DNA from 2 places in the Vibrio sp. M260121 genome. Region 1 is predicted to be linked to the other one. Evidence: riboswitches for the same ligand, from Rfam matches in the RefSeq annotation. Region 1 holds a riboswitch; the other holds the start of a gene.

Evidence for each region. A riboswitch is a leader RNA that binds a small molecule or an ion and turns the genes downstream of it on or off. The one in region 1 is predicted to bind lysine.
Region 2: linked by a shared signal. The riboswitch ahead of tet(35) (tetracycline efflux Na+/H+ antiporter family transporter Tet(35)) and the one ahead of lysC (lysine-sensitive aspartokinase 3) in region 1 are both predicted to bind lysine.

Annotation. Positions count from the first base shown of each region.
Region 1 covers NZ_JATABF010000074.1:30-5,360, reverse strand. Annotated here, with positions in the region: gene metH (methionine synthase) at 1-2,084, shown strand, start outside; gene lysC (lysine-sensitive aspartokinase 3) at 2,151-3,503, opposite strand; lysine riboswitch at 3,627-3,805, opposite strand; gene QTO06_RS24265 (pyridoxal-phosphate-dependent aminotransferase family protein) at 4,029-5,150, shown strand.
Region 2 covers NZ_JATABF010000048.1:27,997-33,327, reverse strand. Annotated here, with positions in the region: gene QTO06_RS21230 (inosine/guanosine kinase) at 1-418, shown strand, start outside; gene QTO06_RS21225 (H-NS family histone-like protein) at 554-961, opposite strand; lysine riboswitch at 1,563-1,743, shown strand; gene tet(35) (tetracycline efflux Na+/H+ antiporter family transporter Tet(35)) at 1,853-3,454, shown strand; gene txr (putative sigma-54-dependent transcription factor Txr) at 3,746-4,702, opposite strand; His leader region at 5,065-5,203, shown strand; gene hisG (ATP phosphoribosyltransferase) at 5,257-5,331, shown strand, end outside.

The sequences.
Region 1 (5,331 bases):
TCGAAGAGCACAACAATTATGCCGTGGATTTCATCGAAGCGGTTGCCGACATTAAGCGCGACTTGCCTCACGCGATGATCTCTGGTGGTGTGTCTAACGTTTCTTTCTCATTCCGCGGTAATAATTATGTTCGTGAAGCGATTCATGCGGTGTTTCTATACCACTGTTTTAAAAATGGTATGGACATGGGTATCGTGAACGCGGGTCAGTTAGAGATTTACGATAACGTTCCAGATAAACTGCGTGAAGCGGTAGAAGATGTAGTTCTTAACCGTCGTGATGATTCGACCGAGAGGCTACTTGATATTGCAGCAGAATACGCAGGTAAAGGCGTTGGCAAAGAAGAAGATGCTTCTGCATTAGAGTGGCGTACTTGGGCGGTAGAAAAGCGCTTAGAACATGCATTGGTTAAAGGCATTACTGAGTTCATTGTCGAAGATACCGAAGAAGCTCGCCTTAATGCATCCAAACCACTGGAAGTAATCGAAGGTCCATTGATGGATGGCATGAACGTGGTGGGTGATCTATTTGGTGAAGGTAAGATGTTCCTTCCTCAGGTAGTGAAATCTGCGCGTGTTATGAAGCAGGCAGTAGCGCACTTAGAGCCTTTCATTAATAAAGAGAAGCAAGCGGGCTCTTCCAACGGTAAGATTTTATTGGCTACGGTAAAAGGTGACGTTCACGATATCGGTAAAAACATTGTTGGCGTGGTTCTGCAATGTAACAACTACGAGATCATCGATCTTGGCGTAATGGTGCCATGTGAGAAGATTCTCAAGGTAGCCAAAGAAGAAAACGTTGACATCATTGGTCTTTCTGGTTTGATTACTCCGTCCCTCGATGAAATGGTGCATGTAGCCAAAGAAATGGAGCGTCTTGACTTCGATCTTCCACTTCTGATTGGTGGTGCAACAACATCCAAAGCGCATACGGCGGTTAAGATTGAGCAGAACTACAAACATCCAGTGGTTTACGTCAATAACGCTTCTCGTGCGGTTGGTGTATGTACATCATTACTTTCAGACGAACTTCGTCCTGGCTTTGTTGAGAAGCTGGACGTGGACTATGAACGAGTACGTGATCAGCATAACCGCAAGAAGCCGCGCACCAAGCCTGTTACTTTAGAAGAAGCGAGAGCGAACAAAGTCGCGATTGATTGGGATAAGTATACGCCTCCTGTTCCGGTGAAGTCGGGTATCCATATCTTTGATGACTTTGAAGTGTCTACTTTGCGTAAGTACATCGACTGGACACCTTTCTTTATGACTTGGTCATTAGTCGGTAAATACCCAACAATCTTTGACCATGAAGAAGTGGGTGAAGAGGCGCTGCGCCTGTACAAAGACGCTAATGAGTTATTGGATCGTGTTGAGCGTGAAGGCTTACTCAAAGCGCGAGGTATGTGTGGTCTGTTCCCTGCTGCAAGCGTGGGTGATGATATCGAAGTCTACACCGACGAATCGCGTACAGAAGTGGCGAAAGTGCTGCATAACTTGCGTCAGCAAACGGAGAAACCAAAAGGCTTCAACTACTGTCTGTCTGATTATGTTGCACCGAAAGAGTCTGGTAAGCTCGATTGGGTTGGTGCTTTTGCAGTAACTGGTGGTATCGGTGAGCGTGAACTTGCCGACGAATACAAAGCGCAGGGTGATGATTACAATGCCATCATGATTCAAGCGGTAGCGGACCGTCTGGCGGAAGCATTTGCTGAGTATCTACATGAGCGTGTGCGTAAAGAGATTTGGGGTTACGCTGCGGATGAAGCTCTGTCGAATGAAGAACTGATTCGTGAGAAATACCAAGGTATTCGACCTGCTCCGGGCTATCCAGCATGTCCAGAGCATACTGAAAAAGGACCGCTTTGGGAGCTGATGAATGTTGAAGAAAACATTGGCATGTCACTGACATCGAGCTATGCGATGTACCCAGGTGCATCTGTATCGGGTTGGTACTTCTCGCATCCTGACTCTCGTTACTTTGCGATCGCTCAGATCCAAGAGGATCAGTTGCAAAGCTATGCTGATCGTAAAGGCTGGGATAGGATCGAAGCGGAAAAATGGTTAGGTCCCAACATTAACGGTTAACCAAACCGTCTTGAAACTAAAAGGGCTGCAATTTGCAGCCCTTGTTTATTAGTGATTGAAAGTACTTTATTGCTCAAACAACTCGGTGTGTAATTTTTGGATTGCTTGTCGAGATACGGATTCGTGAACAAGGAAGCACAGGTTATGCGGGCTTGCTCCGTAACAGATCATACGTAGGTTGAAGTCTTCTAGCGTGCCAAATACTTGCTTCGCGTAGCCTTTGCTTTCACTCATATTGTTACCAATCAGAGCGACGAGACATAGGTCGTGTTCCACTTCTACCTTACATAGCTCTTCAAGCTCTTCACGCGCGGCTTGTGGCAATTGAGGAGCGCCGCCAGACGTGTCTGTTTGATCAAGAGTGAGTGACACACTGATTTCAGATGTGGTGATCAGATCTACAGAGATTTTGTGCTTCGCTAGGATCTCAAATACTTTGGCTAAGAAGCCGTATGCGTGGAACATGTTAGCACTGCGTAATGTCACCATGGTTTGGTTGCAGCGCAGAGCAAGTGCTCGGAATAAAGGTGAGCTCTCTACTTGGTGGCGGATCCATGTACCACCTTTTTCCGGTTCTTTAGACGAGCCTACGAATACAGGGATGTCGTGACGAAGTGCCGGAACTAGCGTTGAAGGATGTAGAATTTTTGCGCCGAAGTTTGCCATCTCTGATGCTTCGCTAAAGCTGATCTCTGGGATTGGCGCTGCTTTTGAGGCGATACGTGGGTCTGTGGTATAGATGCCCGGTACGTCGGTCCAAATCTCTAGACCTGCTGCTTTCACACCTTCTGCAATGAGTGCTGCACTGTAGTCACTGCCGCCACGACCAAGCGTGGTGGTATTACCTTCTTCATCTGAGCCAATAAAACCTTGGGTGATAACCACGTATTCTTGGCAAAGTGGTACTAACTTTTCTTGTGCTAGCTGCGAAATTGTCTCGACATTAGGTTCAGCTCGACCAAAATTACCATCGGTTTTTAGCACGTCGCGAATATCAAAACGAACTGCGTTCACACCACGCTCACGCATTAGTTGTGCAAGGATATGAGTCGACATTAATTCACCACAAGCGACTAAATGGTCTGTCAGTTTGGTGCTTGCTTGGATTGAAGCAGCCTCTGCCAAGCTCGTGACGGTATCAAGAATCGAATAAACCTCAGCTGCTGCTTCGGTTGCGTTTTCTAGCTGCGACAGAATCGATTCGTGGATGCCTGCTAGTTTCTGAAGTACTTCCGCACGATGTTCTTGGTCTTGAACACCATTTGCCAGTTCAACCAATAGGTTAGTGACACCTGAGCAAGCGCTGCTAACCACAAGGCGAGTATTTGGGTTGTTTTCTATGATAGTGGAGCAACGACTCATTGCCTCAAAGTTGGCAACACTGGTTCCACCGAATTTTGCTACGTTAAATGCGCTCACTGCGTTCTCCCACGACTTCCTGAAAAAATAACAACAATTAATAGGTTGCCTAATACATCCAATGTTTGGTGAGGAAAGGAACAGAGCAAATAGAGAGGTAGTTAGAATGTAATTTGAAAATTTACCCTCAGAAGCTCTTCATCATACGGCGCTGATGACAGTTGATGGGATTCAACCCAAGTCAACCGACAAGTCAAATCCTGCAACTTTGACTTACCTCGGCACTACTCCCCCTGAGTGATTGGTATTGGAATTGCGGCTCCACAAATCACCTGCCTGGGCAGTGCTCCTCTTCTGCATAAAGCTTAAACATTGAACGGTTTTGCTGTCACATTGTCAACCAATATCTCAACCAGAATGAAAGTTTTTATTAACGAATTTGTGACAGTGGTTTGACCTCTATACTTAGGGCTAATTGCCGATGGAGGAAAAATCTATTAGGGTGAAAACTTCAATACCTGAGCCAACCTTTTGAATAGAACTTTTATAACGCTCAGGATGAATGACTGCAATCAAGGAGCCGACATGCCGATCCAAAGCTTTATTCCCCCACACCGTATTTTGATGGGACCTGGTCCATCTGATATTTCCCCTCAGGTTTTACAAGCGCTTAGCCGACCAACAGTTGGTCACCTAGACCCACTTTTCATTGCCATGATGGACGAGCTAAAACAGCTGCTTAAATACGCTTTCCAAACGGAAAATGAATTTACTATTGCCGTCTCTGCGCCGGGCAGTGCGGGTATGGAAACGTGCTTCGTTAACCTGATAGAAAAGGGCGACAAGGTCATCGTCTGCCGTAATGGTGTCTTCGGTGAGCGTATGCGTGAAAACGTGGTTCGTGCTGGTGGTGAAGCGGTTGTCGTCGATGATGAATGGGGAACCCCTGTATCGGTCGATAAAGTTGAAGAAGCATTAAAGCAGCACCCTGATGCGAAGATTCTTGCTTTTGTTCATGCAGAAACATCGACAGGCGCGGTAAGTGATGCACAAGCACTGGGTCTACTCGCGAAGCAATACGGTCTGTTATCAATTGTCGATGCTGTGACCTCGCTTGGTGGTGTGCCCCTTAAAGTTGACGAGTGGCAGTTAGATGCGGTGTATTCCGGTAGCCAAAAATGTCTCTCGTGTGTTCCAGGTTTATCGCCTGTGACGCTTTCTCCGGCAGCTATTGAGAAGATTCAATCAAGAACGACACCAGTTCAAAGCTGGTTCTTGGATCAAAGTCTAGTGTTGGGTTATTGGAGTGGACAAGGTAAACGCAGCTATCACCACACAGCACCAGTGAACAGTTTGTATGCACTGCATGAAGCTCTACTTATTCTTGAGAATGAAGGTTTAGAAAATGCATGGGCACGTCACCAGTTAATGCATGAGAAGCTTAAAGCCGGTTTACAAAAACTAGGTTTTGAATTTGTGGTAGAAGAAGAGTATCGACTACCGCAATTGAATGCGATTTATGTCCCTGAAGGAATTGATGAAGCAAAAGTGCGCAATCACTTACTTGAAACCTACAACCTAGAGATTGGTGCAGGTCTTGGTGCACTTGCTGGTAAAGCATGGCGAATTGGACTGATGGGCTATGGTGCTCGACCTGAAAATGTTGCTTTGTGTTTGCGAGCTTTAGAAGAGTCACTGACTGAATAAATCGCCTCGGTAATGAGGTAAAGAAAAGCGAAGGTTATTCCTTCGCTTTTTTGTATTTATTTGACCCATCCTAAATAAGGTTGACACTTCCCAACCAGAAAATTGGAGAGTGTTATGAAATCAATAACTAGACGAACTCAATGCGATTATTCCCTCGCTTTTAAATTGGATGTTGTTGACC
Region 2 (5,331 bases), on a different contig from region 1:
TGAAGAAAGCGCTAAGCGTGAAACTTCATTGCCACTGCTTCCTGGTTCTATTGCTGAATTTAACCGTTTCGAATTTAGCCGTCCTGCTAAGAAAGACTCATGTGAAAATGCAATTAAAGTATATTCACATATCTCTCCATACATGGGTGGCCCTGAAAAAATTAAGAACACCAATGGCGCAGGCGATGCGGCATTGTCTGCGGTTCTTCACGATATGGCAGCAAATAAATACCACAAAGAAAATGTGCCTAACTCAAGTAAGCACAGTAATGAGTATTTAACTTATTCTTCATTCTCTCAAGTTTGTAAATACGCGAACCGAGCAAGTTACGAAGTGTTAGTGCAGCATTCTCCACGTCTTTCACGTGGTCTTCCTGAGCGTGAAGATAGCTTGGAAGAGGCATACTGGGAACGTTAATTCATTCTGTTGAATTACCCAACTTAGCACATAAGTGAAAAAATGGCGCATTTCGAATGCGCCATTTTTGTATCTATTTATAGATAAATAAAAAGGTTCCCATTGGGAACCTTTTTAAAATTCATAAATCTTTTATTAGATTAGGAAATCGTCTAGAGATTTACCTGCATCAAGTTGCTCTTGGATTGCAGAAGGTGTACGGCCTTGACCTGTCCAAGTTTTTTCTTCGCCGCTAACGTCAGTGTATTTGTATTTAGCAGGGCGAGGAGCGCGTTTAGATTTTGCTTTAGTTTTTGTTTCACCAGCAAGTGCGCTAATTAGTGCTTCAACGTCGATACCGTCTTGAGCTATTTGCTCAGCGATAGCAGCTAGTTTTGCTTCTTGCTCAGCTTGTGCTGCGCGGTCTGCTTCTTCTGCTTCTTTACGCTCTTCAACAACGATAGTTAGTTTATCTAGAGCTTCTTCTAACTGTTCTAGAGTCAGCTCACGAGAAAATGCACGAAGGCTACGGATATTTAGAAGTGTTTTAGTCAGCTCTGACATAACGATTCCTATTAATAAGTTAAAAGGTTCGACATTGCTTATCGAGACGATAAATTAAATGCGAAAATAGAATTTAAACATAGAGTCCTTATATTTAACTTTATCTTTCTCATATGTGCAAATGCTAATTCATGATTTAGATTAAATTTCTTTAGTTTTTTCGGTAATCAACAATATTAATTAATCAAATTGAAATCTAATTAGCCATTTCTAACACTTTTTACTTTATAGATACTGTCTTTTTCTCGATCACCATCATGTTTATTTATCGCTTGAATTAAATTTCCATTTTTCTGACAGAAAAGGACGAGCTATCGAATGTTCGTATCGTCATATTTCTTTCATTTATTGTTGCACGTAAAACTATGGCGAATTTAATAGTAGTAATAAAGTTTCATAAACATCAAGGTTGAAGCAATTGCAGTTGCACAATGTATGATTGGATCACATTTCATTTATAAATCAAAAGCTCGATTATTTATTCATTTAATTTAGTTTGATGTGTTGCATTGGTAGGCCTCATGAGTACAATGGCTGTCACCTGATGCAATGTTGCAGATAAATTGTTGTTAATTTGTACGATTAACAGTTAAATGTTTGTTGTTGCCGTAGAGGTGCAGTCTCGAAGAGTAGCTATTATTGGGGTGATGCCAATGAATAATAGTGGAAGGCGAGGATTGCCGAAGTAGGTGGCCTATCGAAGCCACTTGCTGGGGTTGTCTCTGAAAGGAACAACACTGCCATAGTATATTTACATTAAACTATGGAGCGCTACTGTAGGGTTGGGTGGAGTGTTCGCTTCCCTGTCGCTAAGTTCAACATGAGCTCGTACCGTATGCTACGTGACTTGTCTGCAGTAGATCTCTAGCCAAACTTTGGTTTTTGAAGATCATGAATTTAATAGATTTTGCACATTCTCCTGTTTCGTTATTACCGCCTATTGTCGCACTGACGCTGGCGATTCTAACTCGACGTGTTTTAGTTTCTCTTGGTGTTGGTATCGTACTGGGTGCGGTGCTACTTAACGATTGGTCTATCGGTAACACGGTAGGTTATGTTAGCTCTCAAGTTTCTTCTGTCTTTATTGAAGACGGTGGTATTAATACTTGGAACATGAGCATTGTTGGCTTCCTAATCCTTTTAGGTATGACAACAGCACTGTTAACACTTTCTGGTGGTACTCGCGCTTTCGCTGAATGGGCGCAAACACGAGTAAAAAGTAAACGCGGCTCTAAACTTCTTGCAGCCTTCCTTGGCGTATTCATTTTTGTCGACGATTACTTTAATAGTCTTGCCGTTGGCGCGATCTCTCGCCCAGTGACTGACCGTTTCTACGTCTCTCGCGCTAAGCTCGCGTACATCCTTGACTCAACCGCTGCACCAATGTGTGTGATCATGCCAGCTTCTAGTTGGGGGGCGTACATCATTACCATCATCGGTGGTATCTTGGTGTCACACGGCATCACTGAATACTCGGCGCTTGGTGCTTACGTTCGTCTTATTCCTATGAACTTCTACGCAGTATTTGCTCTACTAATGGTATTTGCAGTAGCGTGGTTTGGTCTGGATATCGGTAAGATGCGTGAACATGAAATCGCAGCGTCTCAAGGCCGTGGTTTTGATAAAGATAAAGAGAACGACTCACAAGAAGCACACGACCTAAACGAAGAGCTAGATATTCGTGAAAGCGAGAAGGGTAAGGTTTCTGACCTAATTCTTCCTATCGTAACGCTTATTGTGGCGACTATTGCTTCTATGCTTTACACCGGTGGTCAAGCGCTAGCAGCAGATGGTAAAGAATTTGCGCTGTTGGGTGCGTTTGAAAACACTGATGTTGGCACTTCTCTAATCTACGGTAGTTTACTTGGTCTAGTAGTTGCGTTGTTCACTGTTATTAAGCAAGGTTTACCAATGGTTGAGATTGCACGCACGCTTTGGATTGGTGCTAAGTCAATGTTTGGTGCAATCCTTATCCTTGTTTTCGCTTGGACTATTGGTTCAGTTATCGGTGACATGAAGACGGGTTCTTACCTATCTACAATGGCGCAAGGCAACATCAACCCACACTGGCTACCAGTTATCCTGTTCTTGCTGTCTGGCCTAATGGCATTCTCTACAGGTACGTCATGGGGTACGTTCGGTATCATGCTTCCAATCGCGGGTGACATGGCTGGCGCAACAGACGTGGCACTAATGCTACCAATGCTAAGTGCGGTTCTAGCTGGTGCAGTATTTGGTGACCATTGTTCACCAATTTCAGATACAACTATTCTGTCGTCAACAGGTGCACGCTGTAACCACATCGATCACGTATCGACGCAGCTACCTTATGCATTATCAGTGGCGTTTGTGTCATGTATTGGCTTTATCACGCTGGGTATGACTGCATCGATCGCGTTCTCTTTCATCGCTGCATCGATCACTTTCGTTATCGTTTGTGCGATTCTGTCGTGGCTATCGAAGTCTAAAATGGCATCCTGTCAGAACGCGTAGTTGGCTTTATTAAGCGTATAAAAGAGGAAGCTCCGCTATTGCTAGCGGAGCTTTTTTATACGCGATTTATGGTGAGGGGGGCAAATCGCGTTTTGGGGATAACCTATTAAGTCCACACTAATGTAAGCAAAGGAATATAAGCAAATGGTGTGCCTATTTTAACTTTATGAATTATAAGGAACTTTTATTTAAGCTTTTAACGCGATGAGCTAACTTTATGATAATTAACAGTTCACCTGTTACACAGTGTTACGTTACAGTTCTAGCGAAATTTAACGCTATGTGGGCTTGTTAGATGGGCAGGTTATATTTCTTGATTAGGCGGTAGAGTGTGGTCCTAGAAATCCCTAAATGCCTCGCAGCCGCACTCATGTTGTGTTTATTGTCTTCGATTGCTTTTAACAAATAATCTAAGTCAATTTGTTCGACAGAAGGAAGGAGCTGTCTTTCGTTATTGTCCAAGCCGAGATCGGCGATGTGAAGAGTGTTATCCTCACACATTACAATCGCTCTTTGAATGACATTGCGCAGCTCTCTCACGTTGCCGGGCCATTTATGTTTCAGTAGCTTTTTCTTCACTTCCGGAGACATACTCTGAACTTTTCCGTTGGATAAATCTTCTAAAAAACGCTCTGACAACATGACCGTATCCTCACCACGCTTTCGAAGTGGGGGGATAGTGAGTGGTAGTATGTTCAGTCGGTAAAATAAATCCTCTCGGAATCCTCCTTGTATTACTTCACTTTTTAAATCTACATGGCTGGCTGCGATGACGCGGCAATCCACATCAATGATTTTGTCTGCACCAACTTTATGGATTTGCTTACTCTCCAAAAAATGCAGCAAATGAATTTGTAGATCAGGTGGCATGTCGCCGATTTCATCGAGAAATAGTGTCCCTTTGTTCGCTTTTTGAATGAAGCCAATTCGATCCGAAATCGCACCCGTAAATGCTCCTTTCTCATGACCGAAGAGCTCTGATGCGATGAGTCCGCTTGGAATCGCTCCGCAGTTAACTTCAACAAATGGGTATGTATGTCTACTTGAAAGTTCGTGAATGATTCGAGCACACATACCTTTGCCCACCCCGGTTTCGCCTTGGATGAGTACTTCCGCATCACATTGCGCGTATTTTTTGAGTTTGTTACGTAGTTCACTGATGCAAGTGCTATTACCAATAAGAGGAAGTAATGGATCTGCATCCAAAGAACGTCTGTGTAACGTAGCTTTGCATTTTTGCACTTTCATTTTTCTTCTCTTTTATGCCCCACACAAAGTTTAGTAACGAACGTAGTCTCAAAATTGAGCAACATGTGCCACTATTGAGAAAGGTCTCAGTAATGGAGTTTGAAGGATTTTAAACGGTTGTTTTTAGAAGATTTAGTACTACGCCGTTTTTTTATAACAAATTGATGGCATAAATGAGTTTGCGTGATGCATTTTTGATGATTGAAATGAAAATTAAAGTTAACAAAATCAATTGGATAATAAAAATATTAGGAAAAGTGCAAATTCGTTGTTGAAAAAAAATTAATCCTTGGTTAGTGTGGTCTTTAACGAAGTAACACAATCGAGCCTTAAATAAGTATGCGTAATTTTGCAATGAACATTCATCACCATCATCACCCAGCCTAGTCTTTCGGGAGATGTACGCATGCCCGGGAGATAGGAAACTCCCGGAGGTGAAAATCAAAGTGGAAACAGATTTTAAACCCTCGGGAGACCAACATCTCTCGAGGGTTTTTTAGTTTTACTGGTTTATAAAAATATTCAAATTACCGAATTTGCACAGGGATAATGTAATGCAAACACAACGCTTAAGAATCGCAATTCAGAAAAAAGGCCGCCTAAGCAAAGAGAGCCAAGCTCTACTGAAA